Regions from separate parts of the Corynebacterium ammoniagenes DSM 20306 genome, predicted to be linked through region 1. Evidence: predicted binding sites of a transcription regulator. Region 1 holds the regulator's gene; the other holds the start of a gene.
What was found. Region 1 encodes LexA, which represses DNA repair genes until DNA is damaged. Its sites were predicted from a motif close to CGAACANNTGTTCG; they were not measured.
Positions count from the first base shown of each region.

Region 2: CAMM_RS02965 (error-prone DNA polymerase) is a predicted target of LexA. The motif match lies at 11,331-11,344, and genes of this name have one in related genera.

Region 1 covers NZ_CP009244.1:1,277,492-1,293,367, reverse strand. The annotation lists gene hrpA (ATP-dependent RNA helicase HrpA) at 1-3,279, shown strand, start outside; gene nrdR (transcriptional regulator NrdR) at 3,305-3,760, opposite strand; gene lexA (transcriptional repressor LexA) at 4,611-5,318, shown strand; gene CAMM_RS05915 (DeoR/GlpR family DNA-binding transcription regulator) at 5,716-6,510, shown strand; gene ptsP (phosphoenolpyruvate--protein phosphotransferase) at 6,561-8,240, opposite strand; gene CAMM_RS05905 (1-phosphofructokinase family hexose kinase) at 8,510-9,475, shown strand; gene CAMM_RS05900 (PTS fructose transporter subunit IIABC) at 9,520-11,649, shown strand; gene CAMM_RS05895 (HPr family phosphocarrier protein) at 11,764-12,030, shown strand; gene CAMM_RS05890 (GyrI-like domain-containing protein) at 12,112-12,612, opposite strand; gene CAMM_RS05885 (uracil-xanthine permease family protein) at 12,678-13,961, opposite strand; gene hflX (GTPase HflX) at 14,038-15,615, opposite strand; gene CAMM_RS05875 (hypothetical protein) at 15,730-15,876, shown strand, end outside.
Region 2 covers NZ_CP009244.1:595,963-611,838, reverse strand. The annotation lists gene CAMM_RS03010 (MBL fold metallo-hydrolase) at 94-717, shown strand; gene CAMM_RS03005 (saccharopine dehydrogenase family protein) at 723-1,931, shown strand; gene CAMM_RS03000 (O-acetylhomoserine/O-acetylserine sulfhydrylase) at 2,042-3,355, shown strand; gene metX (homoserine O-acetyltransferase MetX) at 3,355-4,497, shown strand; gene CAMM_RS02990 (DUF3017 domain-containing protein) at 4,516-4,833, opposite strand; gene CAMM_RS02985 (bifunctional methylenetetrahydrofolate dehydrogenase/methenyltetrahydrofolate cyclohydrolase) at 4,851-5,696, opposite strand; gene CAMM_RS02980 (tRNA (cytidine(34)-2'-O)-methyltransferase) at 5,721-6,188, shown strand; gene CAMM_RS02975 (PH domain-containing protein) at 6,185-7,531, opposite strand; gene CAMM_RS02970 (PH domain-containing protein) at 7,659-8,108, opposite strand; gene CAMM_RS02965 (error-prone DNA polymerase) at 8,150-11,308, opposite strand; gene CAMM_RS02960 (MetQ/NlpA family ABC transporter substrate-binding protein) at 11,606-12,496, shown strand; gene CAMM_RS02955 (methionine ABC transporter ATP-binding protein) at 12,572-13,600, shown strand; gene CAMM_RS02950 (methionine ABC transporter permease) at 13,597-14,277, shown strand; gene CAMM_RS02945 (sucrase ferredoxin) at 14,341-15,240, opposite strand; gene CAMM_RS02940 (AMIN-like domain-containing (lipo)protein) at 15,332-15,876, shown strand, end outside.

The sequences.
Region 1 (15,876 bases):
TTCCTTTTGGGCTATTTAAAGCGTCTTCTCCCCCGCCGCCCAGATCTAAAAGTCATCATCACCTCGGCAACGATCGATCCCGAACGTTTTGCGGAGCACTTCGCGGACCAGGACGGCAAACCTGCCCCCATCATTGAGGTTTCCGGACGAACCTTTCCCGTCGAAATTCGATATCGCCCATTGCAGTTTGAAGTCGATGGAAAATTAGTCGATCAAGATCCACTCGATGGCTTATGTGAAGCAATCGCCGAGCTTATGAAAGAAGGCAATGGCGATATTCTGTGCTTCTTTCCAGGAGAGCGCGATATCCGCGATGCCATGGAGGCAATTGAAGCCCGTCACTGGCGCGGGGTGGAAGTTACTCCCCTCTTTGGTCGGCTTTCTAATCAAGAACAGCACCGCGTCTTTAGCCCGCATTCCGGTCGCCGCATCGTTCTAGCAACCAATATTGCGGAAACATCCTTGACCGTCCCTGGTATTCACTATGTGATCGATACCGGTACGGCACGAATCTCTCGCTACTCCACTCGCACTAAAGTTCAGCGCCTGCCCATTGAGCCGATTTCACAAGCTTCGGCTAATCAGCGCTCCGGACGCTGTGGTCGTGTGGCAGATGGTATTGCGATTCGCCTCTACTCCGAAGAAGACTTCGAGTCTCGTCCGGAATTTACTGATCCGGAGATCTTGCGCACCAACTTGGCCAGCGTCATCTTGCAGATGGTCTCGCTTCGCTTGGGCGCAATTGAGGAGTTCCCGTTCGTTCAACCCCCAGAGACCAAAGCCATTCGCGATGGCCTTATGCTGCTGCATGAGCTTTCCGCATTAGAAGATACCGAGGAAGCAGGACTGCCCAAGCTGACCTCTATCGGCCGGGATTTGGCGCGAATCCCCGTTGATCCGCGCATGGCTCGCATGCTGGTAGAGTCTCAAAAGCTCGGGGTTTTAAGCGATGTGATGGTTATCGTCTCGGCAATGACTATTCAAGACGTCCGCGAGCGTCCGCTTGAGTTCCAAGCCCAAGCAGATCAGGCCCACGCACGGTTTAAGGACAAGACCTCAGATTTTCTGTCCATGCTCAAGCTGTGGGATTACATCCAAGACTCTCGCGGCGAAATGTCGGGCAACGCGTTCCGCAAGCGCATGAAGAAGGAATTCCTGCACTACATGCGAATCCGCGAGTGGTTTGATCTCGTTCGCCAATTGCAAAGTGTTGCCAAGCAATTGGGCTGGACTGCTACGGAGACCAAGCGCCACGACGACAATATTCACCAATCACTGCTTTCTGGGCTGTTGTCGAATATCGGCGCCCGTGACGGCAATTCCAAGGAATTTTATGGTGCTCGGAACACGAAATTCCTCATCTTCCCTGGTTCTGCTCTAGCTAAGAAACCGCCGGAATTCATCATGGCCGCTGAGCTGGTCGAAACATCTCGGCTCTGGGCACGCGATGTCGCCAAGATTGAACCGGCGTGGGTCGAAGCCCTCGCAGGCGATTTGCTGCGCCACAATTACTCGGAGCCCACGTGGTCCTCAAAGCGCGCAGCTGCAATGGCCACCCAGCGTTCAACCTTGTATGGCGTCACGGTCGTTGCTGACCGGACGGTGCCTTATCACCGCATCGATCCCGTTGCTGCACGCGATATGTTCATTCGTGAAGCGCTTATCGGTGGAAATTGGAATACGCATCATCACTTCTTTCACGAAAACGTCAAGAAGCTAGAAGACGCCAGTCAGTACGAAGAGAAGGCACGTCGTCGCGGCATCGTGGTCGATGAAGATACGCTGTTTGATTTTTACGACAAACGCCTTCCTGCCAAGGTCACAACTGGACGATATTTCGATTCCTGGTGGAAGAAGGAACGCCAGAAAAATCCCACGCTGTTGGACTTCGACCCAGAAGCACTCCTCAATGATGACTCCACGGTTACAGAAGATGCTTTTCCAGATCATTGGAAGCAAGGTTCCATTGATTATGAGCTGACCTACCGTTTTGAGCCGGGAGATCCGATGGATGGCGTAACCATCATGGTTCCGGTTCCTTTGCTGGCTGGTCTCGACAATGACGGCTTTGACTGGTTGGTGCCGGGTCTTCGTGAAGAGCTGGTTACAGAACTAATGCGTACTTTGCCGAAGGCTTTGCGACGCTCCGTGGTTCCAGTTCCTGAGTTTGCCAGCCGGGCGTTGGATAAGCTGATTCCTTATCAAGGCAGCTTGGTCCAGCAACTTTCCGATGTCTTAAGAGAATTAGGCGGCTCTGGCATCTCAGCTTCCGATTTCCGGCCAGAAGCTTTGCCTGCGCATTTGAAGTTCAACTTTGCTGCGGTCAATAAGAAGGGCCAAGTCATCGACTCTGACCGTGCCTTGGCACAGTTGGTCAAACGCCAAGCGGGATCGATTAGTTCTTCCATGTCACAACTTGGACGAGCGAAAGAATCTGCAGCAGTCTCCGAGTGGACAGAAGATACCCTTGGAAGCATCGACGAAGAAGTCGCGACCGTCGTTGACGGCCATGAGGTCGTGGCCTATCCGGCGCTCGTAGCAACGCCTGAGGGTATTGAGGTCAAGGTCCACGCCACCAAGGCGGCGGCTGACTCGGCAATGATTACTACGACGCTGACCTTGCTGATGCGTGAGATCACGGTCAACACCACCCAGATGATCAAGGGGCTACCGTTGCAGCAACGCGTTGCCATTGATAACTATGGCGCAGACGCTTTAGTCAACGATGCCCGCGTCGCGGCAATCCGTGACGTGATGATGGAATCCGGCGGACCTGTGCGTACTCCTGAGGAATTTACGGCGCTCAAAGAACAGGTTAAGCCGAAGGTTCCAGGGCGTGTGCGGCAATCCGTGGTGGCCTTGGCACCTGCTTTGGTGCAGTACGCTCGTGTTGCTGATGAACTCAAGAAGTGGACTGGGCCGGCTATTGATGACATGCGCAAGCAGCTGGAGTTCTTGCTGCCCAAGCATGCAATTACGGTTCATGGGATTGAACACCTGCGCCATTTGCCCCGCTATCTGCAGGCGATGAGTATCCGCTTGGAAGAAATGGGCGTTGATCCTGATAAGGATGCAGACCGCCAAGCTGAGGTGGAAAATGCCAAGGCCTACCTCGACAACAAGTTGCGCAACCTTCCGGCGGGGCGCGTGAAATCACGCGAGGTGAAAGCTATCCGGTGGATGATTCAAGAGCTTCGCGTTTCCCTGTTTGCCCAGCGTCTTGGAACCGCTCATGCTGTCTCTCTGCGACGCATACAAAAGGCGGTGGACAAGCTTTAACTAGCCCACTGCCTTGACATGAGACTTAGACGTCGCGTTCGCGGCGTCGCATGAGTCGAATTTCAGACTCAAAGTCGTCAGCGCTGTCGAAAGATTTATAGACCGATGCAAAGCGTAGATAAGCCACTTCATCAAGGTCCCGCAGTGGGTCCAAGATGGCCAGGCCAATTTCATTGGCGTTGACTTGTGAGCTGCCGTGGCTGCGCACGCGCTCTTCTACTTCTTGAGCCAGACGCTTGAGAGAATCATCGCTGACGTCCCGTCCTTGGCACGCGCGTCGCACGCCCCGGATGAGCTTATCGCGGCTAAACGGCTCCGCTAAGCCATTACGCTTGACCACCAAAAGGATGGCTTTTTCAATGGTGGTGAAGCGACCCCGGCATGACGCGCACTCACGGCGCCGGCGAATTGAAGAACCTGCATCGATGACGCGAGAATCGATGACACGGGATTGTTCATGATGACAAAATGGGCAGAACAACGAGCGTCCTTACGTAGAATTGCTGACACTAGCTCACCATGTGAGGCGTTTGAATACTAGAACTAGTCTACTGCCCACATGCAAACCACAATGGACCGCCTAAGCATGTAATCAGCGGTGCTGCGTAGGCTTGCGGATCCATGGGATATAGCGGTTTGCCAAGCCTTTAACGCGCTTGCACGTCGCCCGCGACCGGCTGACTACTAATGCTCGTGGTAGGCGAAGCTGGCTCATCTGGGGCGCTGATACCTGCAAAAAGAGTACCCAAAATCGCTGCCGCTCCGAACACAGCGCCGAGAGCTAGATTACTTCGAACACTTTCCCATTGTCCCGCAGTTTCGCGCGGACGCGATTCTCGGGAACGAATGTCGTGTTCGACCGTGGTTCGCTGTAGTGTTCTAGTGCTTGCCTCAAGAGTGCGAACATGATTGACACGCGGCTCCCGCATGGCGGGTTCCCATACGGATGCGGAGGGAACCCGACGTACATGCGTAGAGGTAGCTGATGAAGATCGTGCTGAATTAACGTTTCCGCGATTAAGTGCAATAGCCATCGTGTTGTCCTTTCGATTACGCAAACGACACTATCTATCTTCCTAGACACCAGAATTAGCCATTCGCGCAACTGTTCGATTGATTTTCTATGTTCGATTTATAACAGGTATTCGAAAGGTTGTCCACACGACGGCCGAAATAGTCGAACATGGGTGCAAAACGTGATACAAATGGAATATCGCATAAATAGGTTGAATCCTGTCGCCGAAAGCCCGCTACCCACTGAACTACGTCCAATCCAACTAAGCCGCTGAGCCCGATGTTTAGGGCGGGCTTAGAAAGCCAAGGAGTTTAAAATGGCCAAGCCTCGTGGAGTCACTCCCCGCCCCGATATTTCTGAGTTGACCCCTCGGCAACGTCGGATTTTAGAAGTCATCAAAGATGCAGTCGTCCTACGTGGCTATCCGCCAAGCATTCGCGAAATCGGCGATGCTGTCGGGCTTCAGTCCACGTCGTCTGTTGCATATCAGCTCAATCAGCTGGAGCAAAAAGGATTCCTTCGCCGCGATCCCAATAAGCCGCGCGCTGTAGACCTTCGTCAATTTGCGATGGACGATGATCCAAAGCCCGGCCGCAAGGCTGCCGCAGCCTCCACTGAGGAAGATGCGCTGCCAGAGACCGCGTCTGGGGTGAACTATATTCCAGTCGTCGGCCGCATCGCAGCCGGTGCGCCGATTACCGCGGAAGAAAATGTTGATGCCTACTACCCTCTTCCTGATGAGATCGTGGGCAAGGGCGAGTTGTACATGCTCAAGGTTGTTGGTGAATCCATGAAGGATGCCGCTATTTTGGACGGTGACTGGGTCATCATCCGCTCCCAGCCGACCGCCGAATCCGGTGACTTCGTGGCAGCTCTTCTCGACAATGAAGAAGCAACCGTGAAGGAATTCCACCAAGATTCCAGTGGCATCTGGTTGCTTCCGCACAACGAGGCGTTCGCGCCAATTCCTGGTGATAATGCCACGATTATGGGCAAGGTTGTCTCGGTCATTCGCAAGATTTAACGAAGCCCCGCGCTGTCGACCGTATCCTCCCACTCGGTGAGGATACGGTCTTTTTCTATGCGTCGAGTTGTGGGATACTACCGATTTCATCCCCCCGAATGGGTAGCAGCGAGAAATTCTGATCCGCAGGTATTCCCACATTGGTTTGTCCGCTTTCAATGCCCTGACCGTTGTTAATGTCCGCGTCTTCACAGGCCAACAGGCGCGACTTACCCGGGGTGGTCAGACACAATCTGTGTTTAGTTCTGAATTTCATGGCATTCTGGAGGAAACACAGCTCAAATAGGACAGAAATCCACATTTTTGTTCATCCGTAATTTTGTATTCGGAAGCACAGCACCAGGTTTTGGGTGTGGCCTATATTTTTAACTTAGACCCACGGGGAAAGGGATGCCGTATGTACGCCGAGGAGCGACGCCGACAAATTGCTTCAATGACTGCGGTCGAAGGCCGAGTTAATGTCACCGAGCTCTCTGAGCGTTTCGACGTCACCGCGGAAACTATCCGCCGTGACCTAGCTGTTCTTGACCGCGAGGGTGTCGTGCACCGCGTGCACGGCGGCGCCGTTGCCTCACAGTCTTTCCAGACCTCAGAGTTGACCCTTGATTCACGGCTGCGTTCGGCAACCACAGCCAAAATGGCGATCGCTCGGGCTGCCATGGATTTTCTGCCCCAAGGACACGGCAGCATCTTTTTGGATGCGGGAACAACCACCAGCGCGGTTGCAGATCTAATCGGGCAAACCCCCACTGCCCACCAGCTATCTATTGTGTCTAATAGCTTGCCGATTGCCCTGTCACTGGCCAATAGTGGAATCCAGTATGTCCAATTGCTGGGCGGTACCGTCCGCGCCATCACGCAGGCTGTCGTTGGTGACACTGCACTGCGCACAATGGCATTGTTGCGCGCCGATGTTGCCTTCATCGGCACCAATGCCCTCACCCTTGATCACGGGTTGTCGACCGCTGATGCTCAGGAAGCAGCGATTAAATCGGCGTTTGTCACCAACGCGCACAAGGTTGTGGTCTTGTGCGATTCTTCCAAGCTCGGCACGGATTATCTCGTTAGCTTCGCGCCCATTTCGGAAGTCGATGTGGTCATCACCGATAGTGGAGCTTCGGAGCTATTTTTGAATTCGCTGCGCGAGCGTGAAATCGACGTCGTTGTCGTCGATGACGTCACCCGCAGTTAAGAAAAAGGGCTGACCCCGAAATTCGCGGGTCAGCCCTTTTTGTGTTGAGTTTAGGAGTTGTAGCCATCCAACAGCGCGCGCACTGCCGTGCGTGCTTCTGGCGCTCCTGGGGAGTAGATAGCGGCTTCCGCCATCTCTTGGCATTGCTCTAGGGTGACCTCGGCTAGCTGCGCACCAACACCGGCAATTGCCGTCGATGCAGCGGAAAGAGAATTCACGCCGAGGCCGACTAGAACGCAGGCCAGCAGAGGATCTGCTGCTGCCTCACCGCAAACGCCGACGGGGACATTGTTATCTGCCCCGCCAATGCAGGTGTGCTGGATAAGACGCAGGACGGCCGGCTGCCAAGGGTCAGTCAGGTAAGCCAGCTGCGGAGACAGGCGGTCTGCAGCCATCGTGTACTGGGTCAGGTCGTTAGTACCAATGGAGACAAAGTCTAGGTGCGGCATGATGGTATCTGCCATCAATGCTGCCGCCGGTACTTCCACCATCGCACCTGGTACTAAGCCACGCTCGCGGCACAGCTCAGCAAACCACTGCGCTTCCGTTGAGGTCGCAACCATGGGAGCCATGACCCAGGTTTGGGCATCATCGCTGCGTTGAGATGCTGCTTGCGCAATCGCATCTAATTGACGCGTAAGCAAGGATTCATTATCGCGGGCGATGCGCAGACCACGCACCCCAAGCGCCGGGTTTTCTTCATCGTCCAACGTGGCATAGGAAATCGGCTTATCCGAGCCGGCATCGAGCGTGCGCACCACAACTTTGGAATCAGGGAACGCATCAAAGACCTTGCCGTAGACTTTCGCCTGCTCATCAACCGAGGGTTCAGAATTGGCCGAAAGGAAAGACAACTCGGTGCGATATAGGCCAATGCCTTCTGCTTGGGATTGGGCGGCTAAGCGCGCGGCATTGCCATCGGCAACATTGGCCAGGACTTGGATGGCGTGGCCGTCTTTGGTGTGCGCTGGGCCGGTCCACTGTGCGATTTTTTCTGCACGGACCTTGTAATCGGCAACGGCCTGCCGTGCCTCGGTCTCATCGGCGCCGGTAGTGATAGTGCCAAGGGCGCCATCGACAAAAATGACAGTCGACGAGTCAATCTCGCGCAGTGATTTGCCCGCAGCGACGATACAAGGAATATCCAGCTGGCGAGCGATAATAGCCGTGTGACTAGTTGGCCCGCCAAGTTCTGTCACCAAGGCTTTGACGTGGGTCGTGTCCAAGGTGGCGGTATCGGCAGGTGCCAGGTCATCGGCAAGCAAAATTGCCTCGCCGTCAATATGCGGCAGGCCGGGCTCTTCTTCCCCGCGCAATTCTGCGATCACGCGGTCACGCACATCGCGCAAGTCAGTGGTGCGCTCTGCCATGACCCCGCCCGCGGATTCAAACATCGCCACAAATTTATCGGTAGCACCGACTACGGCATATTCCGCATTATGGCCTCCGGCGATGTTCTTTTTTACTGCCTTATGCCAACCACGGTCTTTGACCATGCCTGCGGTGGCGTCGAGGACTTCCTTGGCGTGTCCATCAGCCTCGGCAGCGCGCTCCTGCAAGCGGCCAGCTACGACCTCAGCTGCTTGTTGAAAGCGCTCAAACTCGCTATCGCGTGCATCTTCAGCAATCGAGGCACCGGGTTGGGGCATGTCAGGGCGGGGACGTACCCACACTGCCGGAGCATAGGCGACGCCGGCGACAACGCCTGTACCGTTAATGGACTTTGACATGGTGTGTCTTCTCCCTTGTCTTGTGCGCTCTTTGCGCCAGTGTTCATGCTTGCGCTGAGCGAAACAGTGTTACGGATTAGAGGTGTGAAGTTATCAATGGTTGCGGAAAGTATATTCCCCAGAATAACCAAAGGATATCATTGACAACCGGACATATTCGGGCAACAATCAACATTATTGAGTAATATCCCAAGTATTCGCCATGTATTCGGGCTTTGTCCGCATGGCTTTGCCCCAATATAGCTAACTTTTGGAGAACCCCGCGCCTCATGATTGTGACCCTGACTCCTAATCCCAGCATCGATGCCACGATCGCCTTGGATTCCTCGCTAAAACCAGGCACCGTTCACCGTGCCCAAAGCATGACCAACGCGGCAGGTGGAAAGGGAATCAATGTCGCGCACGCAGTGACGTTGGCTAGCCAACCCACCTTGGCGGTGTTTCCCGCCGCCGCCCATGATCCGTTTATTTCTCTGGTTCGCGATATCAACGTTGACATCAAAACCGTCGAAATCGCGGAGACTATCCGTACCAATACCACGGTAACGGAAGCATCCGGGCGTACTACCAAACTCAATGGCAAAGGCCCGCTGGTTGATCACGGCGCGCAACAGCAGCTTATCGATGCCACCTGCGACGCCGCAGCCAACGCTTCCTGGGTAGTAATGGCGGGTTCATTGCCCAATGGCGTGCCAACAGATTTTTATGTCACCGCAATTAAGGCCCTTCGCCAGGCAGCGCCTGAGGTACACATCGCGCTGGATACGTCCGATAAGCCTATGGAAGAAATCTCGCAGCACCTCGATGTTGCTGCCCCGGACCTGTTAAAGCCCAATGGCTTAGAGCTGGGACAACTCGTCGGCGAAGACGGACTAGCGCTAGAAGAAGCTGCAGAACGTGGAGACTTTTCCGGTGTCATTGCCGCCGCCCACAAGGTCAACGCCCAAGGCGTGAAATACGTGCTGGTGACCCTCGGCGCGGCTGGCGCGTTGCTGGTCACCGAATCCGGCGCGTGGATTGCGAGCCCGCCGCCAATTACGGTCACCTCCACCGTCGGCGCAGGTGATAGTAGTCTCGCGGGATTTTTGCTGGCCAAAGCAGCCGGTAAAACCCTGCCGGAATCCTTGCAGCAGTCCGTGGCCTACGGCTCCGCAGCAACCTCATTACCCGGGACCACCATTCCCACTCCAGATATGCTGAACCTGTCGCAGACCACCGTTCGTCAACTGAAGTAAGCAGCGCCCACCTTTCCCTTTTATAAATCAAGGAGAGTCCAGTTATGGCTTCCGATATTATTACGACAGACTTAGTCGCCCTCGATGCTGACTTGGGCACGTCCGTCGACTCTGTCATCACACAGCTCGCGACCATCGTCCACGACGCTGGGCGCGCCAGCGATGTGGAAGGTTTAGCTCAACCTGCCATCGAACGCGAATCCCAAGCGGGTACTGGCGTGCCAGGGCAAGTAGCCATTCCGCACTGCCGTTCCGAGGCCGTCAGCGAGCCCACCCTGGCGTTCGCCCGGTTGTCGCGTCCCGTTGATTTCTCCGGGCCCGATGGCGATGCCGAGTTGGTATTTCTCATCGCTGCCCCTGCTGGTGGCGGCAAGGCGCACCTGAAGATTTTGTCGAAATTGGCGCGTGCTTTAGTGCGCAAGGATTTCCTCGAGTCACTGCGCACCGCTAGCACCAACGAAGAAATCGTCACACTCGTCAGCGACGTTGTCAACGCGGAAAAGAAGCCGAAGGCACAAGCAGAAGCTGCTTCTGCGGAGCCTGCTGCCGCAAATCCTGCTTCTGCGGAGCCTGCTGCCGCAGAGCCTGCTGCGGCAGAAGCTGCATCGACAAGCGATGCTCACGTTCTCAACGTGGTTGCTGTCACCGCCTGCCCCACCGGCATTGCACACACCTATATGGCAGCCGATGCCTTGACCCAATCAGCAGAGACCCGCAAGGACCTCCAGCTGACGGTAGAAACCCAGGGCTCGTCGAATAACACCCCCGTTGCACAATCGGTCATCGATGCTGCGGATGCGGTCATCTTCGCCACCGATGTGGGCGTGCGCGACCGGGAGCGCTTTGCTGGCAAACCAGTTATCGAATCCGGCGTCAAACGGGCCATCAACGAACCCGACGTCATGTTGAACGAAGCCGTTGCTGCCGCGAATAACCCTTCTGCGCGCACCGTCAGTGGTACCCACGCGGCCGGTGGTTCCACTGCCGAAGAAAGCGGCGGTCAGCTTGGCTGGGGAAAGCGCATCCAGCAGGCAGTAATGACCGGTGTGTCCTACATGGTGCCATTCGTGGCTGCCGGTGGTTTGCTCCTTGCTTTGGGCTTTCTCTTCGGCGGGGCGGATATGGCCAATGGTTGGCAGGCGATTTCCACCGAATACTCCTTGACCAACCTCCCCGGCAACCAAGTCGACGTCGATGGAGAAACCTTAACCTTCGAACGCTCCGGACTCCTGCTGTATATCGGTGCCGTACTCTTTGCCACCGGCCAAGCTGCCATGGGCTTTATTGTCTCTGCCTTGTCCGGCTACATTGCCTACGCGCTTGCCGGACGCCCTGGTATCGCGCCGGGCTTTGCTGGCGGTGCCATCGCTGTGACCGTCGGTGCCGGCTTTATCGGTGGTTTGGTCACCGGTCTGCTCGCTGGTCTTATCGCCATGTGGATTGGCTCCTGGAAGGTGCCACGCTGGATGGTGTCGTTGATGCCTGTCATGCTCATTCCGCTGCTGACCACCTTGGTCGTCGGTCTGGCCATGTACTTCGTGCTCGGCGCACCACTTGAGGCACTGATGACTGGCCTGCAGAATATGCTCAGCGGCATGTCGGGCTCCTCGGCCGTCGTGCTGGGCATAGTTCTGGGCCTGATGATGTGTTCTGACCTGGGCGGGCCAATTAACAAGGCCGCGTATCTCTTCGGTACTGCGGGGCTGTCTACCGGTGACCAGGCCTCTCTGGAAATCATGGCTGCGGTCATGGCTGCTGGCATGGTTCCACCAATCGCTTTGTCCATTGCCACCTTCGTGCGCAAGAACCTGTTTACCCCAGCGGAGCAAGAAAACGGCAAGTCGTCCTGGCTGATGGGCCTGGCGTTTGTCTCCGAAGGCGCAATCCCCTTCGCAGCGGCCGATCCATTCCGCGTGATTCCGGCGATGATGGCCGGCGGTGCCACCACTGGTGCGCTCATCATGGCATTCGGTGTGGGCTCTCGTGCCCCACACGGTGGTATCTTCGTGCTCTTTGCTATCGAGCCCATCTGGGGCTATCTCGTAGCGATCCTTGTCGGCACGATCGTGGCAGCTGTCTTGGTCATTGCGCTGAAGCAATTTTGGCCAAATGAGACCATTCAGGAAGCTGCAGCGAAAGATGCCGCAGAAAAGTCTGCCGTCGCAGCTGCCTAAACCCAAGGAAGCAGCTGGGACTTCTCACGAAAGCCTCACCCTTCGTGGCAGATTTTCGGTTTCGACTTTAAACTGGTGAGAGAAATTTTAATTCGGGAAAGGATTTAATAAATCATGGCTTCTAAGACTGTAAAGGTCGGTTCCTCCGTCGGGCTGCATGCTCGCCCAGCATCCATCATCGCTGATGCCGCAGCAGAATTTGATGAGGACATCTTCTTGGCGCTCGTCGGTGAGGAAGATGACGATGAAACTGACGCTGCCTCGTCGTTGATGATTATGGCACTGGGTGCTGAACAAGGCGATGAAGTCACCGTGACCTCCGATAACGCAGAAGCCGTTGACAAGATCGCAGGCCTGATCGAACAAGACCTCGACGCTTAAGCTGCTCGGTCTATTGACCTAATAAAAAGGGTCTAAGCACTTCCTCAACGGTTGTGCTTAGACCCTTTTTAGATCCCGCAATTAGTTCGGGAGGTACCAGTACAAATTCGTGACCGCCGCGCTGGTATCTCCATCCCCGCGGTCAACGTAGTCTTCAAAAGTAGGTTCTGCGACCTTAATTCCTTGTGTGGCAAGTTCTTGGGCGAACCCATCCCAGGACTGGCCCAGCTGGTTATAGCTGCCGTGATGCACAGCCATCGCTGCCGGGCCTTCATCAAAGCTGATGATTTCTACGTCATCAGCGCTGCCATCACCGTGAGTTTCTTGAGCTTCGGCGACTGCTTGCTGAACAGCTTCTAAATCCTGGTCGGCGATAACAAAGGCAGCAGCGATATCAATGTCATCAGGGGAAATGGAGTAGGTATACGCCCGTCCTCCCGCACTATCCGCGCCAGCTTTGGTCATCAGCGCTTCCATGCGTTCATAGCAGGGCTTGAGAAAGGTTGAGATTTCCGCCAGTGGGACACTGTTGCGGATACAAAGAATGTGGTGAGCGGGAACGGTGGTGAGTTCAAACTTCATAGCGGGCACTCCTATTCGGTACGCCACAGCTGGTGCTGTACCGCCTAGGCTACCACTGTCAAAAGCTAGTACTTCGCGTGTTCGCCTTCACCTACGGTTTCGTACAAGCGCTTTAAAATCGGGTACGCGATGATAATCCCGAGGGAGCCCCAAGCAATACCTTCCAAGGTAATACCGAAGACAGTTAGCGTTAAGTTGCCAATACCCGCTACCAGCGCCACCGCCGCGCAGGTGAGGTTGACGGGGTTGTTGAAATTGACCTTATTGTCCATCCAGATGCGAATACCCAGCATGCCAATGAGGCCATACAGCACCAAGGTGGCACCACCCAGCACGCCTGTGGGAATGGTGAAAATTAACGCGCCGAACTTCGGGATAAAAGCCAAGGCAATTGCAGTCGCTGCCGCAACCCAATACGCAGCGGTCGAATACACGCGCGTTGCCGCCATCACGCCAATATTTTCAGCGTAGGTAGTAGTTGCCGAACCGCCAAAGCCACCGGCCAACGTAGTAGCCAGACCATCGGCAACGAGCGCGTCGCCGGCCAGGTCATCCAAGTCACGCTTGGTCATCTCGCTGACAGCCTTGACGTGGCCGACGTTTTCCGCAATCAACACCACCAATACCGGCAACGCCACGGCAATCGCGGAAAAGTTGAACTCAGGCGCATGGAAATCCGGCAGACCGATCCACGCTGCGTCCGCGATGGTTTCGGCAGCTCCCTCGCTGAGATTGCCGGTTAGAGCTGCAAAGATCCAACCGATCATGACACCGATGAGGATTCCGAGGCGAGAAATCATCCCACGCCCGGCAATCGTGCACAGCACAATGGCCACTAGGGTTACGGCCGCGACCGCCGGTTGGGTTTGGAAGTTGGACGCCGCGGTCGGCGCCAAGTTCAAACCGATCAGTGCGACGATCGCACCGGTCACCGCCGGTGGCATCACAGCATCAACAACCTTGCGCCCAGCAGCTTTGACGATGAAGCCAATAACAACCAAGCACAGGCCCGTGACCAAGATGGAACCAGCCTGCGCACCAATCCCGTATTGCTGGGATGCGGACAAGGGCGCAATAAACGCGAAAGAGGACCCGAGATACGACGGGAGTCGATTGCGGGTAATCAGCAGGAATAAGATGGTGCCGACGCCGGAGAATAACAGCGTGGTGTTAACGGGAAAGCCCGTCAGTGTTGGCACCAGTAACGTTGCACCAAACATCGCAATGACATGCTGCATGCCAATGCCAATGGTTCGCGGCCAGTTCAGGCGCTCTTCAGGAGAAACTACTGCCCCTGGTTGAATTTTCTTACCGTCGCCGTGCAGCTTCCAGCCAATTAATGAACTCACGAAATTCTATTATTGCGTATGCCGGCAATTTCACCTAAATAAATGCCTCAGCAACCCCGGAAGGAACCAAAGACGTTTAAGAAGCGCTGCGCTTTGAGTCCGTGGACGTGGGGTCGTCGTCATGAAGATTCTTCAGTTCTTCTTCATCGACAATGAATTCTTCTACCTCACCAGCAACCTGCGCCGGCAAGCGCACATCGACGAAGGTTCCAGCTGCCAGATAAGACTCTTCCAGCACGGTGCCCAAGTCATGGACGCGGGCGATAACATCGCCGCGGGTAAAAGGCACCAAGAGCTGCACGTGAGAATCGAGCGAATTTAAAAAGAGCTCAATTCGGGTAGTTAACTCGCTAATGCCTTCGCCGGTAGCGGCCGATACGTAGACGACATTCTCACGGTCTAAAACGTGGCGAATCTCCGCAAGGGCCAAATCATCAGCCGCGTCAATCTTGTTGACCACGATGATTTCTGGTGGCGGGGTCTCCCCTGTTTCCTTCGCGATGTCATAGATTACTTTGTTGACGGCTTCGATCTGCTTCAACGGGAATGGATCTGCGCCATCCACGACGTGCAGCATTAAGTCCGCATTAAAGACTTCTTCCAACGTGGACTTAAAAGCTTCCACCAGCTGGGTGGGAAGATGGCGCACAAAACCTACGGTGTCAGTCAGCACCACGTGGCGTCCATCGCCCAGTTCTGCCTTACGCGTGGTGGGATCCAAGGTCGCAAAAAGTGCATCCTCAACCAATACGCCCGCACCTGTGAGCGCATTAATCAAAGAGGACTTGCCGGCGTTGGTATAGCCAGCGATAGCAATCTGCGGCACCGTGGAGCGCTGCCGTCCAGCGCGCTTAACGTCACGCGCGGTCTGCATGCCTTTTAATTCCTTGCGCAAACGCGACATTTCCGAGCGGATCCGGCGTCGATCCGACTCAATTTTGGTCTCACCAGGTCCGCGCAGACCAACGCCACCGTTTGAACCGGCACGGCCACCGGCCTGGCGTGACAGGTTGCCACCCCAACCACGGGTATGGGTGTACAGGTATTCCAGCTGCGCGAGCGCAACCTGAGCTTTACCTTCTTTTGACTTCGCGTGTTGAGCAAAGATGTCCAACACCAACATGGTGCGGTCAATGACCTTGGTGTTGAGTTCCCTTTCCAGCGCGTTGAGCTGACCAGGGGTAAGTTCACCGTCACAAATGACGGTATCTGCTCCCGTGGACTCGATGATCTGTTTGAGCTCTTTGACCTTGCCAGAGCCGATAAAGGTACCGGCGTCAGGCTTTTCGCGCTTTTGGTAGAGCATGTCGACGATTTCTGCGCCAGCAGTTTCCGTCAAGGCAGCAAGTTCCGCCATGGCGGCTTCTACTTCTGCGATGGTGCCTTCGGTCCAGACACCGACCAAAATAACCTGTTCAAGGCGCAGCTTGCGGTATTCAACTTCATAAACATCATCCGCGTCTTCGTGGCGAATCTCAGTTCGTCTCGTCGCCTGGCGGACAGCATTACGTTCTGCGAGCTCTAGCTCGCCAACGGTAAAATCTTCTTCTTCGCGCTCACCAGAAAGGGGCTGCGGGGTATTTTCTGAAAAAGCACGCGCCAAAAGCTCGTCGCGTTCTTTATCACTATCAAATCGGTTTGAAAAATCTGTCATTGTCCTCCCAGTATCGCATGAAACCCGTGCTATTGGCTAGGAGTTACTGGTAAAAGTCCGTAAATGTCTTCGACACATTTTCACTAACGCACATTAGGGACTAGAATCAAATCCATGACTACCGCCCAGACCCACTCAGAAATGCTTGCGCTCGGTTTCGATTCTGAGCAATGGCAAGACGTTGTGGAAGCAGCTATTGCCACCAACCAGCTCACCGTGACTGGTGAAGTCCGTGGTGGCCAGCTGGTTCAGTTCGCAGAC
Region 2 (15,876 bases), 680 kb from region 1:
TATCCCATTTGCGCAGGTCATAACTCACGTTTGACGGAATGCAGACAAAGCTGCCACACCACAAGCGCGCAAAGATTATCTAGGCTGGGACGTATGAAACTTACACTCCACGGACATTCCTGCGCTTCTGTCTCCACCGACCAAGGCGTCTTCGTTATTGACCCAGGGCCTGCTTCCAATCTTTCTATCCTGGCGTCAGCGGATGCAGTTTTACTTACCCACTCGCATCCCGATCACGTCGATGCAGAGACTGTCAAAGCCTCCGGACTTCCGGTGTGGGGACCGGCAGATGCCGTCGGGCTCATCGGCGAAGGCACCGTTTTACGTCCCGGCGAATCTTTTGAGTTGCTCGGCACCCCCATTCACGCCGTCGGCGGCCTTCACCACGAGGTGCATCCGCGGATGCCTCGCCCGGTGAATTTGGGCTATTACTTCAATGGAGTTTTGCACCCAGGTGATCAATACATCAAAGGCCTTCACAATGTTGATGTGCTCTTGCTTCCGATTTCTGCGCCGTGGGTGAAAAATTCCGAAGCGGCTGCTTATGCACGCACTATCTCCGCTAAGCGCACCATCCCTATCCATGACGGGGTCCTCAGCACCTTCGGCCGCACGCTGTACGACAATGTCATGACCAAGATGAAAGTACCGGGATATGCTCGCCTGGAAGAAGGAACCCCACTGGATCTTTCCCAACCACTGGATGTGGAAAACTAAGGCAGATGACACCGAGCATGAACCACGGCGCTGATCACCACAGCAGCCGAGAATTCGACATCGTCGTCTTTGGCGCTACCAGCTTTGTTGGCTCGCTGACTGCAGAGTATCTGGTACGCACTCACCCGGAACTATCGCTTGCGCTAGCAGGCCGTAGTGAAGCCAAGTTGCGGAACGAAGTCGCACAATTCGACGTTTCCATACCCATCATCGTCGCCGATGCTTCAGATCTCGATGCCTTACAACAGCTGGCGGCACGCACCCGCGTGCTCATTTCCACCGTCGGTCCTTATACCTACTTTGGCGAAAAGGTCGTCGAGGCATGCGTGGACAACGGCACTCATTATGTCGACCTATGTGGTGAGGCTTTATTTATCCGCCGCAATATCGATAGGTGGCAAGACAAAGCGCAGGCAACCGGCGCCAAGATTGTGCACTCGTGTGGTTTTGATTCCGTGCCCTCCGATATGGGCATGTTCCACCTCCACGACACCGCTGGTACCGATTTTGACCAGGTCACCATGGCGGTGGAGTATCTTTCTGGCGGCCTATCTGGTGGCACCATCGATTCCATGCGTGCGGTCAGTGCGGATGCCAAGCAGATGGACAAGGGCGGGGCAATCTTGCACAGTCCTTATACACTCTCCCCGGATCATAAACAGGAACCGGACGTAGGCGAGCAAAAGGACATGGACGTCTACTTTGATGATCTTGTGCGCCAGTGGACTGGGCCATTTTTCATGGCGATGTTCAATACGCGCATCGTGCGCCGCTCCAATACTCTGTCGGGTTATGCCTACGGCGACAAACTGCGCTACCGGGAAGTCATGACCACCGGCACGGGGCTAACCGGCCGCATCAAAGCACAAGCGCTATTTGCTATCACCGCATTAGGGTTCGCGGTTGTGATGAATAGGCGGCTCGCGCGTTTTTTGCCGCAGCCTGGCGATGGCCCAAAGAAACTAGATGAGGGCGGGTTTCGTATCACCCACTACGGGTTAAGCACCACGGGAGCGCTGTATACCTCCTCGGTGACCGCGCACGGGGATCCGGGATATCGCGTGACCTCGATGATGCTCGCCGAAGCAGCTGTGGTCTTAGCGACATCACCGAAAGAGATACCGGATGTTTCCGGCGGGATACTCACCCCAGCAACAGCGCTGGGCGCACCATATCGGGATGCGTTGCATGCGCATGGCATGAAGTTTTCCTAGACCGCTTACTACGCAAAACAATACCGCTTTGTCTATTTATATTCTCGCACTGCCTGCATGTTCAATTCCAAAGGTGAAAGCTGCCATGCCCCACAGGTACCGTGCCAGGTATGACAAAATACGACAACAGCAACTTCGAAAACTGGTCCCTAGAAACCCGCGCTCTGCACGTGGGGCAAGACTTGGACGGATCTTCTAACTCCCGCAACGTTCCCATCCACCAGACGACTTCTTTCGTCTTTGACTCGGCAGAACACGCCGCAAACCGCTTTAACCTTTCGGATGCCGGCCCGATTTATACCCGCCTGACCAACCCCACCACTGGCGCTTTAGAAGCACGCATTGCGAGCTTGGAAGGCGGCGTGGACGCAGTCGCTTTCGCGTCCGGGCAGGCAGCGCAGACCGCAGCCATTATTAACCTGGCCTCGGCAGGCGATCACATTGTCTCCTCCCCACGCCTGTACGGCGGCACCACAACCTTGTTCACCATTACCTTGCAGCGCTTAGGCATTGAGGTAACGCTGGTCGAAGACCCCGATGATCCACAATCATGGGCTGATGCCGTCCAGCCCAATACCCGTGCGCTCTACGCTGAGACTTTTGGCAACCCGATTGCGGATATCCTCGATATTCCAGCTATTGCCGAGGTCGCGCACAATAATCAAGTACCCCTAATCGTGGATAACACGATTGCTACCGCAGCCGTTGCCCGCCCGCTGGAACTCGGCGCGGACATCGTCGTCGCATCCACCACCAAGTTCTACTCAGGCAATGGCTCGTCCATGGGTGGTGTCATCGTCGACGGCGGCAAGTTCGACTGGACCGTCGAACGCGACGGCAAGCCAGTGTTTCCCTACTTTGTCACCCCAGATGCCGCATACCACGGTCTCAAGTACGCCGATTTGGGCGCGCCAGCATTCGCGCTCAAGGCACGCGCGGGCATCCTGCGCGATACCGGCGCTGCTCTGTCCCCATTCAACGCCTGGGTAACGCTGGCGGGTCTGGAAACGCTGCAGCTGCGCATCGATAAGCATGGCGAAAACGCGCAAAAGGTAGCCGAGTACCTCGAAGCACACGACAAGGTGACCAAGGTCAACTACGCGGGCCTAGATTCCAGCCCTTATAAGGACGTCAAGGAACGTTTGGGCTATACCTCCACCGGTTCGGTGCTGTCCTTTGAAATTGATGGCAGCAAGGATGAGGCCTGGGCCTTTATTGATGCGCTCAAGCTGCACTCCAACCTGGCCAATATCGGCGATACCCGCTCGCTGGTAGTCCACCCTGCATCGACGACCCACTCCCAGTCTGATGAAGAAGGCTTGCGCGTGGCTGGTATTACCCAGGCCACCATCCGCCTGTCCGTCGGCATTGAAAACATTGACGACATCATCGCTGACCTTGAACTGGGATTCGCCGCGCTCTAATGGTTGCACAGCACGTTTCGCTTGCCGATGAAGGCGTCCTTGCCACCGTTGCCATCGGATCTTTTACCACCGAAGCCGGTGCCCAACTGCCTGCCGTTGATCTTGCATATCAGCGCTGGGGCGAATACCGCGGATCCAATGTGCTGCTGATTGAACATGCCTTAACCGGTGATTCTGATGTGGCCACCTGGTGGTGCGATTTGGTGGGGCCGGGCAAGGCGCTAGATACGGATACTTGGTGCGTTATTGCCACTAATGTGCTCGGCGGATGCAATGGCTCAACCGGGCCGAGCTCGGATTTTGACGGCACGCCGTATGGCTCGCGCTTTCCTGCGGTGTCTATCCGCGACCAAGTCGAGGCCGAAAAGCGTTTTCTCGATGTCTTAGGCATTGCGGAAGTCCATGCCATCATCGGTGGTTCTATGGGTGGGGCGCGCACGTTGGAGTGGACCTTGCTCTACCCCGAGATGATGCAGGCGGCGTGTGTTATTGCGGTCTCCGCGCGCGCTTCTGCGTGGCAGATTGGTATTCAGTCCGCGCAGATTTCCGCGATTGAGCGCGACCCGCTGTGGCAAGGCGGTGACTACTACGCCGGCCAGAGCCCTGATGAGGGCTTGGCTGCCGCGCGCCGGATTGCGCATTTAACCTACCGCGGGGAAATGGAAATCGATGAGCGCTTTGGAACGTCTGCGCAGGCCGGGGAAAATCCCCTGGGTGCGTACCGGAAAAAGGATCAGCGCTTTGCGGTTAATTCCTATCTGGATTACCAGGGAGCCAAGCTGACGCAGCGTTTCGATGCAGGCTCGTACGTGACGCTGACCGAATCTCTTAACCGGCACGATATTGGCCGCGGCCGCGGCGGGCTCAACAAAGCTTTGGCTTCGTCGCAGGTACCCACCATGGTCGTCGGCGTAGATACCGATATTTTGTACCCGTATCACCAGCAAGAACATATCTCGCGCAACTTGGGCAACCTGCTGGCCATGGCCAAGTTGTCCTCCCCCGTCGGCCACGATGCTTTCTTGGTCGAAGGCCGCCAGATGGACCGCATTCTGCGCAATTTCATTAAGCAGACCCTGCCCGAGGGTGCGGAGTCTATTGATGGTGTGGAGTTTCGAATCGGTGATGAATACATCATCTAACCTCGGCTGATGCCAGGATTAACTTCCTAGTGCATCAACCGAGGCCGAGAGCCACACTAGGGCTGCGCCGATGGCGACCGAAAAGCTCATATCAAATCGGCGTGAGCGCACGGCCAAGACTCCGACCCGGTGTGAATCACAGGTTCTGCGCACGACTGCTAGCCAGATCATGGCCGCGCCCAGGATGAAGGTGGCGCGGCGCCAGTGCTCCATTAGACTCATCACCCCGGAAGCTGCCACCCCGACGCCAAAAAGCGCGATGAACACCCACTGCAGCCAGCCAGGAAGCGGCGAGGGCTGCAAGTGGACGTCATGGGGATTCGACACAGAGAGCATGGTGGCGATGGTGTTTCCTACTTCGCCGCGAGCTTTTCTGCCCGCTCCACGATGTTGGAGACCAAGAAGGTACGAGTCAGCGGGCCAACGCCGCCTGGGTTCGGAGAAATAAATCCGGCCTTGTCCCACACATCAGGGTGCACGTCGCCGGCAAGCTTGCCGTCTACGCGCGATACTCCCACGTCCAAGATGGCAGCGCCTTCTTTGACCATATCCGCGGTAAGCATGTGCGGCTTGCCAGCGGCCGCGATGATGATATCTGCGGCCAGGGTTTCTGCCTGAAGATCTTTCGTTCCGGTGTGGCACAAGGTCACGGTGGCATTTTCGCTACGACGAGTCAACATCAAGCCAATGGGACGGCCCACGGTTACTCCGCGGCCGATGACAACCACCTTGGCGCCATCGATATTGACGTTGTAGCGGCGCAGCAAAGAAATGCAGCCATTCGGGGTACAAGGCAGCGGTGCCTCTTCGTTGAGCACGAGCTTGCCCAGGTTGACCGGGTGCAGGCCATCAGCATCTTTATCCGGGTCAATCAGTTCCAAGATGCGGTTTTCATTGAGGTGCTTCGGCAGCGGCAGCTGGACGATGTATCCGGTGACTTTGTCATCGGCGTTGAGCTCCGCGATGACTGCTTCCAGTTCTTCCTGCGTGGTATCTTCTGGCAGATCCTTGCGGATGGAGGCAATTCCCAACTCTTCACAATCGCGGTGTTTCATCTTCACATACGAGTGAGATCCCGGATCTTCTCCTACCAAAACAGTCGCGAGCCCTGGCTGTTCATCCAGCGCGGCAACCCGCTTTTTGAGGTCTTCAAAGAGCTCGGCGCGGTACAGTTTTCCATCCAAAGTGGTTGCAGTCATGCACCCCATCTTAAACTTATCCCTATGCCGTTACACATCGTGTTCGATAATCCTGTCATTCCCACCAATACTGGCAATGCCATTCGCACTGCCGCCGTTACTGGTGCCAAGCTTCATCTGGTGGAACCGCTGGGTTTTAACTTCGATGATAAACACCTCAAACGCGCCGGCCTGGACTACCATGACCTGGCGGATTTAAAGATTCACCCCGACTTCGACGCCTGTATGGACGCTCTGCCCGGCGCGCGCGTCTTTGCGTTTACCACCAACGCCACCGACTGGTTTACCGATGTGGAATACACCGATGGTGACGTGTTGTTATTCGGCACCGAACCCACCGGCCTGCCGGCGGAGCACCTCGCGCATCCGCGCATCACCCAAGAAGTGCGCATCCCCATGGTTCCTGCGCGCCGCTCGATGAACCTATCCAATGCCGCTTCCACCGCCGTGTATGAAGCTTGGCGCCAGCTCGGCTTCCCCGGTGGTGTTTAATCCTTCTCAGCGTCCGTTTCGGCTTCGGTGATGGTGGGCTGAGTGCTGGCGCTCATCGCGGGCAGCTCACGTGCTCGCAGCCGGTTGATAAGTTCAGCGCACTGCGCATATTCCAGGTCCTCGCCGGCAAGCTTTGCCGGTCCCGCAACCATTTCAAAGGTGACGGTCCCCAGCCCCAAGATCTGGCGCAAGGGTCCTGCTTTAAATGTCAGTTCCTGAATATGCGCCGTGCTTACCGCAGTCACGCGCCGGTTGATGCGGCCGGCGTGGGTAACGGCAATGGTGTCATCGTCAAGCAAAGTAACTGCCTGCTGTTTGTGGTCTAACGGCGATGACCACACCGCACGCTCCGGCGAGGTAAATTCGGCCTGTTCATAACCTTCCGGTTGGGCGTAGGTGGCAATGTGCTCAGCGCTTAAATCACTCACGCGCTCAAAAAGCGTCAATGCCAATTCCCTGCTTCCCACCGGCAAGATGCGCGTGGAGCCTGACTGGGAGCCACCGCTGGCGCTGCCATAGCCGGCAACGGAGACGCTGACTTCATACCAACCGAGCATGCGCCACAGAAATGGTTGGGTCACGCGCACGCCGTGGATGCGCTCGATGCGGATGGACTGCCGGCGGCGATCGGCCAGGCCATAGGCAATGTTGAGCGTGTTTTCTTCCTCATTGACTTGCGCATTAAACCGCCATGAGGAATCCAAGATGCCCCACACGCCGGGAACGAGACCGACCAAAATAGGAATTACGGTACTCAGTGGCACTGGCGTGACGATGATGACGATAACCAATGCAATCGTCAAAATCGTCATGACCCGCAACCCAGCCGCAGCCAGGGAGCGGCGAATGGGAATCTCCGGAATGATATCTGGGTGCTCGGCAGCGATGCGATGAGGCTCTGCATCAAGTGCTTCCTCGGGTTCACCTGGTTCATCGACCACGCCGTGGACGTGCGCGAGGACTTCCAACCGCAGCTTTTCTGCCTCAGCCTTTTTCAGGTACGCGATTTCAATGACCGAAGACGTACCGCCGGCGGTTTCCACGCGCACGGAGGCGAGGCCAAAAATACGCGCGATTAAATCTTCCACCACGTCAACCGCTTGGGTGCGGTCATAGCGCGCAGAACGCAAAGACTTGGATAGTACGCCGCGGCGCAGGGAGATTTCTTCATCGTCAAGCTTAAAGCCCAAACGCCGCCACCAGATACCAGAGGCTAGCCAAATAACCAGGCAGACCACGACGAACCCGCCAAGCGCAATCGCCGTACCGCGCAGGGCCTGGCCCAGGTGGCCATCGGTAAAGAAGGTGTAGATATCGCCGAGCAATTCCACATTGACCTGCACGAGAAAACAGCCAGGATGGCCAAAATTAGCGACCAAAAATGCAGCAGCGGGGTCAGCCGGTGCACGCGGCGAAAGCCGTCACCTTCCGGTGGTTGAGCTGCCGGGGTGGTCTTCGGGTTCTCGTCGCTCACAGCCCGCTCATCCTCTCCCGTGCCTTATCGGCCAAGCGGGCGCGCAAGGCATCCGCGGTATCAGCCTCTAAGCCTTTGATGGTGGCATCCGTGCCGGCAGAGGCCGTGTGCAGTTTCACGGTTTTTAACCCCAGCATGCGGGTTACCGGGCCGGATGAGACATCCACGAATTGGATACGGCCATAAGGCACCACAGTAAACCGGTGCCACAAACGACCTTTGGTAATCAGCAGTTCATCATTGGTTTCTTGCCAGCCCATGAGTTTGACCTGCGATGGGATAAGCCATAGTAACCAGAGAATCACCGCGACACAGACGCCGGCGGCAATATACAGCGACCAGTGCAGAAAGTAGCCCGCGACGCCAGCTGCGAGAGCCAAAACCACCATCCAGGAAAGACTGACTATGTAGCGTGCTTTGGTCAGGTCCGGGGAGACCGGGTTCATTCCTTTGGGGACAACATCGCGTGAACTCATGGCAACCTACACTACTGGAAATCCCTGCTTCCCCGTGACATGAAAGTGCCCACATCCAGTGCCTCTAATTTATCGGCCGTCACCGTCGCTGCCCCATTGGCATTGGAGACAATCCCGCGAATGATCAATGCCTTCGCCGTGCGCGCGACGACCTTATTGCGTTTCCACAACCCTGGGGTGACCATGACGTTGATCAGTCCGGTTTCATCTTCCAGGCCGAAAAAGGTCACGCCAGAGGCAGTTTGGGGACGCTGTCGATGCGTGACGATGCCCGCCACCCGGATACGTGATCCGTCCTCCGCGGTTTTTAACTCCGCGGCGGTCAGCACACCTGGGGGACGAATCAGCTGCATCGGCTGCAGATTATGCGTGACCCCCGTGGCAGAAATATCGGTGGCGACTAATTCCATCAAGCTCATGCCCGGCAAGGCTGGCGCTTCGGTAATGGTCAGCCCCGGCAGCATGCCTTCGCGTTCCGTCGCTGCCACGCGCGCATTCCACAACGCTTGACGACGACTCAGCCCAAAACCATCCAACGCCCCTGCCTTCGCCAGCGCTTCTAAGTGCGCCGTGGTGAGATCTGCCCGGCGCGCCAAGTCCGCCATATCCTTATAGGGTGCATCTTCTTCAATCCGGTCGGTGACTTTGCTCAGTCCCTGCACCAAGTTCAGCCCGATTCTAATGGCGAAATCATCGTCGCCGTTTTTGCCAGAGTGCTTTTCGATGCGGGCTTCGGTGCCGGAGGCGTTGACATCGACAGGCAAAATGCGCACCCCGTGCCGGCGGGCATCCTGGATTAAAGACTGCGGGGAGTAAAAGCCCATCGGCTGCGCGCGCAATAAGCCCACGCAAAATTCCGCTGGGTAGAAACATTTAAACCACGCCGAGAAATACACCAGGGACGCAAAAGACTGCGCGTGAGATTCCGGAAAGCCATAGGCGGCAAAAGCCACAATCTTATTCCACAAGGTCAATGCGACCTCCCCGTCAATCTGGTTGGTCTCCCACAAGCCGTTAAAAAAGCGCTGGCGTAGTGCCTCCATGCGCTGCGGGGAGCGCTTCGAACCCATCGCGCGGCGCAGCTCATCGGCTTCGGCCCCGGAAAACCCCGCAGCATCGACAGCAATTTGCATCAGTTGTTCCTGAAACAGCGGAATCCCCAGAGTCTTGCCCAAAGACTTCTCCAACACCGGGTGATCGTAGGTGATTTCTTCTTCCCCATTGCGCCGCCGCAAATACGGGTGCACCGATCCGCCCTGGATAGGTCCGGGGCGAATCAAGGCAACTTCAACCACTAGGTCGAAAAAGCGGCGCGGCTTGAGCCGAGGCAGCGTGGCTAGCTGCGCGCGGGATTCGACTTGGAACACGCCGACGGCATCAGCGCGCGATAACATGGCATAGACTCCCGGGTCCGCGAGATCTAATTCCCACAGGTTAATGGTCTTGCCGCGGGTTTCTTTGACCAAATCCACCATGTGGTGAATAGCTTCCAGCATGCCTAGGCCCAAAAGGTCGAACTTCACCAAACCAGCGGCGGCACAATCATCTTTATCCCACTGCAGCACCGAGCGGTCTTCCATGCGTGCCCACTCCATGGGCACCACATCCGCAATCGGGCGATCACATAAAACCATGCCGCCGGAGTGAATGCCTAGATGCCGCGGTTGCCCGCGAAATTTCTCTGCCAGCTCAGAGACATCCTCTGGGGGTTCGGCAATCCCTTTCGACCACGCATCCCCGGCACCTTGGGGATAGCCCAAGGCACGTGCGGCATCGCGCAGCGCACCCTTGCGGCGATAGGTAATCACGTTAGCTACCTGCGCTGCGCGGTCGCGGCCATAGAAGCTATAGACATACTGAATGACTTCTTCGCGCCGGCCCGATTCAATATCTACGTCAATATCCGGCGGGCCATCCCGGTCTGGGGATAAGAAACGCTCAAAGAGTAACTGCGCGGAGATGGGCTCTGCATTAGTAATGCCTAAGACAAAACACACCACGGAGTTTGCTGCCGAACCACGCCCTTGGCACAAGATATTGCTGCGCGCGCAAAAATCCACGATATCGGTAACGATGAGGAAATAGCCTGGAAACCCCAGCTTTTCAATCACCGCGAGCTCATGTTCAATCTGCTGCTGCGCCTTCTCCCACGACCGCGGGTGTGCGCGGTAGCGCTCCGGGGCGCGCTGGCGTACTAATTCCCGCAACCAGCTCATCTCATCAAAGCCTTCAGGCACGTCACAATGCGGCAGGTTTGGTGCCAAGGCATCCCAGGTAAAAGCCAACTCGTGGGCGAGTTCGACGGTATACGCGATTTCTTCACCGCGGTCGGGCATCAGAGTGAGCATTTGTTGGCCAGAGCGCAGCCACTGCGCGCCCATGGGGTGTTGCGCAGGTTCAGATTTTTCCAGCGATTCCCGCCGCGCCAGCGCACGCTTAGCTGCGGCCAGGCGCGCATCGGTGCGATTAGCTGCGGCTGGCAGCGCCGTGGCAATCGCACGCAGGCCGTGGCGGGCACGAATCTCATCTAAAATTTCATGATGGTCCGTATCTTCCGGAGATAACGTTGCTGCGTATTCCAGCACCACATTTTGCGCACCGAACTCCGCTACGAGCGCATCTATCTCCTCTGCCCACTCATATCCGGCAACAATAACGCACTCATCGCCTAATTGTTCGGCTATTGCCGCACGCGATGGATAGCGCACTTCATCTTTTTCTTTCGTCACCATGCGCGCTTGCGCCACCAGGCGCGAAAGGCGCCGGTATCCTTCCGGACCGCGCGCTAAAGCCAACAGCCCCGTCGGCTTTTCGCCTAAAGATAACTCCACGCCATAGACCGTTGGAAGGTTCTGCAATGCTGCGGCTTCGGCAAATTTCATCAGGCCATAAAAACCATCGCGGTCTACAATCGCAACAGCTTCCAAACCCAGCTCAACGGCTCTTTCCACGATTTCTTCCGGCTCCGATGCGCCGGTGAGAAAAGAGTAGCAAGAAGTAGCATGCAGCTCCGCAAAAGGAACTTGCGCACGACGCTTTGCTTGTCGATGCACACCCTCGGAAACCTTTTCCGGCGCATCATAGACAGGCACTGGCGTCGGCCCCGGCCGACCGGATAAAATCCTCTCAATCCGAGACCACGACAATTGACTTCCGCCGTTGAACCTCATAAATAAAATGCTACACCCAATGCGAACTCCTGTTCTAATCGTTGGAAAGTGCGAGCACTTCCAGCAGATACACTGCACCCATTAGCAAAAAGCCGCGAGAAACAGTGCGGTCTATTAATATTCAACAGGTGTAAATTTCTTAAATAAGCAGGTTATGGGCAGGGCAAACATCTTTTTATCGACTACTGAATAAAAGGCCGAATAGACAAAGCGGTTCGGCAGTTGTTACTTTCAATCCAGCAATAAACTAAAAATTCCTGTTTCCCGCACATTTTTTAACAGAAAGACGTCTTAAACATGCAGATTCGTCGCGTACTAGCCGCAACCTCGGCAGCCGTTATCGCTGCCACTGGCCTGGTTGCATGCTCCTCTGACTCTTCCGGCGACGCCGAGGGCGCCGGACAAGATGGCCCTATCCGCGTGGGCACCACCGATGCCGCGAAGAAGGCGTGGGCCGCGCTCGAAGAGCAGGCCGATGCAGCAGGTCTGGATATCCAAATCGAGAACTTCGCTGACTACTCCACCCCGAACCAAGCACTGGAGCAGGGCCAGCTCGATACCAATAACTTCCAGCACTTGAAGTTCTTGGCCGAGTACAACGTGGGCAATGACACTGATCTCACCCCAATCGTGGCCACAGAGATTATTCCTTTGGCACTGTTCTGGAAGGATCACGACTCCCTCGATGGCATTGAGGGCGAAAATATCGCCATCCCGAACGACCCTTCCAACCAGGGCCGCGCCATCAACGTCTTGGTCCAGGCTGACTTGGTTACCTTGAAGGAAGAGGGGCTGATTACCCCAACCCCAGCTGATATTGACACTGAAGCGTCCAAGGTTGAGGTCACCCCAGTTGATGCTGCGCAGACCCCATCCGCATACGGCGAGGGCACCCCAGCAATTATCAACAACTCCTTCCTCGACCGCGCGGGCATTGATCCAAACTTGGCTGTCTTCCAGGATGACCCAAACTCTCCTGAGGCTGAGCCCTACATCAATGCTTTCGTGGTGCGTTCTGAAGACGCAGACAATGAGACCATCAAGCAGTTGGCAGAGTTGTGGCACACCCCAGAGGTACAGGCTGCTGTCGATGAAGATGCCAAGGGCACGTCCGTTCAGGTCGAGCGCACGCCAGAAGAGTTGCAAGAAATCTTGGACCGTCTCGAAGAAGCTGAGCGCAACAGCTAAGATTTTCCAAGTACATATCGTTACCCCGTCGGCGAATCACGCTAGACGGGGTTTCCAACTGAAATGAGTAAGGCCATGAGCACTGTTGGAACGCGGGTAGAATTCCGCAATCTCACAAAAATTTTCAAACAGAAAAAAGCTGAGATTAAAGCACTAAACAACGTCTCCCTCACCGTCGAACCCGGTGAGATCATGGGCATTATCGGCTACTCCGGCGCCGGTAAGTCCACGCTGGTGCGCATGATCAATGGACTAGATCAGCCAACCTCGGGCAGCGTGCTGCTCGACGGCACCGATATTGCGAAGATGCCCGAGTCGAAACTGCGCGGGATTCGCAAAAATATCGGCATGATTTTCCAACAGTTCAATCTTTTTACCTCCCGGACCGCAGCGGGCAATATTGAATACCCGCTCAAGCTCCAGGGCATGGGCAAAGCCGAGCGTAAAAAGCGCGTGGCGGAGTTGTTGGAATTCGTCGGTCTGGCCGACCGCGGCAATAACTACCCCGAACAGCTTTCGGGTGGACAAAAACAGCGCGTGGGTATCGCGCGTGCGTTGGCAACCAACCCGACGCTTTTGCTTGCCGATGAAGCCACCTCCGCCCTCGACCCCTCCACCACCAGGGAAGTCCTCGACCTGCTGCGTGAGGTGAATAAAGAATTCGGCATCACGATTGTGGTCATTACCCACGAGATGGAAGTGGTTCGCACCATCGCCGATAAAGTTGCGGTGATGGAAAACGGTGTCGTGGTAGAGCAAGGTTCTATCTACGAGGTCTTCTCGAACCCGCAGACCGCCGTGGCGCAAAGCTTTGTGGCCACCGCGCTGCGCAATACTCCCGACCAAGTCGAGGCCGATGACCTGCTGGCTTACGATGGCCGCCTGTTTACCGTCGAATTGGCAGAAGACTCCGGCTTTTTCGGCGCGGCTGCCGATGCCCGCGCAGCCGGCGTGAGCATCTCCATCGTCCACGGTGGCGTGACCACATTGCAAAAGCAGTCCTTTGGCAAGATGACCGTTCGTCTCAACGGCCCCGATGCTGCCATTCAGCATTTCTATGACACCCTGAACGCCACCACCGATATCCAGGAGATCACCCGATGAACACTAACTTTGTGGCACAAGCAGACTGGGATCGCCTCGGCAGCACACTGGTTACCGCGGTCCAAGACACGCTCATCATGGTCATCGTCACCATGCTGGTGGCTGGCATCTTGGGGCTGTTTATTGGCATCTTGCTCTATACCACGCGCCCGTCAGGCATTTTGAAAAACCGCGTGGTGTATACCATCTTGAACGTGCTGGTGAACTTCATTCGCCCCATTCCGTTCATTATTTTGCTGGCCTTTGTCCAGCCCATCACCGTTTCCGTCATGGGCACCTCCATTGGCCGCAACCCGGCGACGTTCGTCATGGCTATCGCCGCTACCTTTGCGGTTGCCCGTATTGTCGAGCAAAACCTCGTCGCCATTGACCCCGGCGTGATTGAAGCCGCCCGCGCGATGGGCGCAGGGCCATGGAAGATCATCACCACCGTCATCATCCCCGAAGCCCTGGGACCACTGGTGCTGGGCTACACCTTCTTGTTTATCGGCGTAGTCGATATGTCCGCGATGGCCGGCTACGTCGGCGGCGGTGGTCTGGGTGACTTCGCGATTGTCTACGGCTACCGCGCCTTCGAATGGGAAGTTACTTTGGTAGCAACCCTGATTATCATCGTCTTGGTCCAGGCAGCGCAGTTCTTCGGCAACTGGCTCTCCGCCAAGATCATGCGTCGATAACGCGTTAAGCGCGTTATCGACGGGCAAGACGGCGTTGCATTGCTTCACCGTAGCTGTCCCACTTCACCGTAGCTGAGGAGACTTGATCTCCGAAGCTACCCAGACGGAGGAAGTCTTTGGTTTATCCCCACACGAGGAGATAACACCGGAGACTTCCTTTTTCTTTAACTCAACGTGCCAAGTACGGCCATCTTCATGGGTAACTGCCACGGGGCGATGTTCTTGGCCCTTCGGATCGGCATCTACGACTGATAGGGCGCCGTAGTGGAGGTCCTCGCCGGCATCGATAAGCTGCTGCGCGACCGCAAGCTCTGCGACCTGTTCCCCTGGTGCCAGCTTGCCATTGCCGCGATTGCCCGGGAAGAAATACTGCCCCGTCAATGCTGCATTGACCAACTGCTTGCCGGCCTCGGCGTTTAACCGGCCAAAGGAATAGGCCCAGGGCATCAGCAAACTCACCGCCGCAAAGCGGTGGCCTTTCATGTGCGAGGATTCCCACACCAAAGAATTGCCAAAGTGATCATTTAACTCCGCCGCCAAGGGCCGGCCTTTCAGCGCGCAGCAGACATCGCGCTTGCCGTGGGTACACACCAACAGCAACGGTTGCGTGATCACTTCCCCGCCGTTTTTGCCTGGACCAGATAAATCCAGCGCAGGGATATCTTCTGGGCCGCGCAATAAGACAAGCTCCATTGTTTCCTGCTCCGCCCAGACCAAATAACACCGGTGCAACTGGCCGACATCGCGGCCTTCGCGGCCGGGGCGGCGAATTAATTGCAGCTCGGTGCCCTTGCCCGCCTGCTTGAGAGTGGCCTTAATGCGCGAGGTTAAATCCTGTGAAAAAGTATCTCCGTCTAAGATATCCCGCGACCAACCTGCAGGCCATTCGAATAAAACAAATACGCTGCCGCGCTTGGCGCTGCCGGGCAGCGGCTCCACTTGAATATCAGAACAGACCGTCATGGCTTTACTCTACCTAGATCCGCAAAATGCTTGAGAAAAATCTCCACCGTAAAGTTCGCAATCCTTTGCAATTCCTATTATCGTATTTCACATGAATAAATCCCGCTGCGCTGTGCCGGCGTTGCTAATCACAACAGCCCTGGCTCTTAGTGCTTGCGGTGCGCAAAATCCGAACCAAGTCACCATGGCGGCCTCCAGCAAATCAGATATCTCTCCGCTGGGAGAAACCAACTCCGCCATGAAAACCTCCCGTCCTAACAAGCCGGCGCAGCTGCTGGTGACCAATGTGCGTTTGGGTGTGCATGACCGGTTTGAGCGCGTGGTCTTTGACTTGGAAGGAAACGGCGATCCGGGCTGGTTTGTGGATTACACGGATAAACCCATGCAGCAAGGCTCTGGCGCTTTGATTCAATACAACGGACGTGTTGCCTTAAACGTCAATATTGATGGCACGGTCTATCCGCACGAGCTCAACATGGACGACCCCGAGATTAAAACCGTTCCCGGCCAAGGCGGCTTTGTCACAGAGGTACTCAGCGCTGGTACCTATGAAGGCCGCTCCCAATTTTTCATTGGCCTGGATGAAACCCGCCCCTATTCGGTGCAGGTGCTAGAAAACCCCAAGCGCGTGGTCAT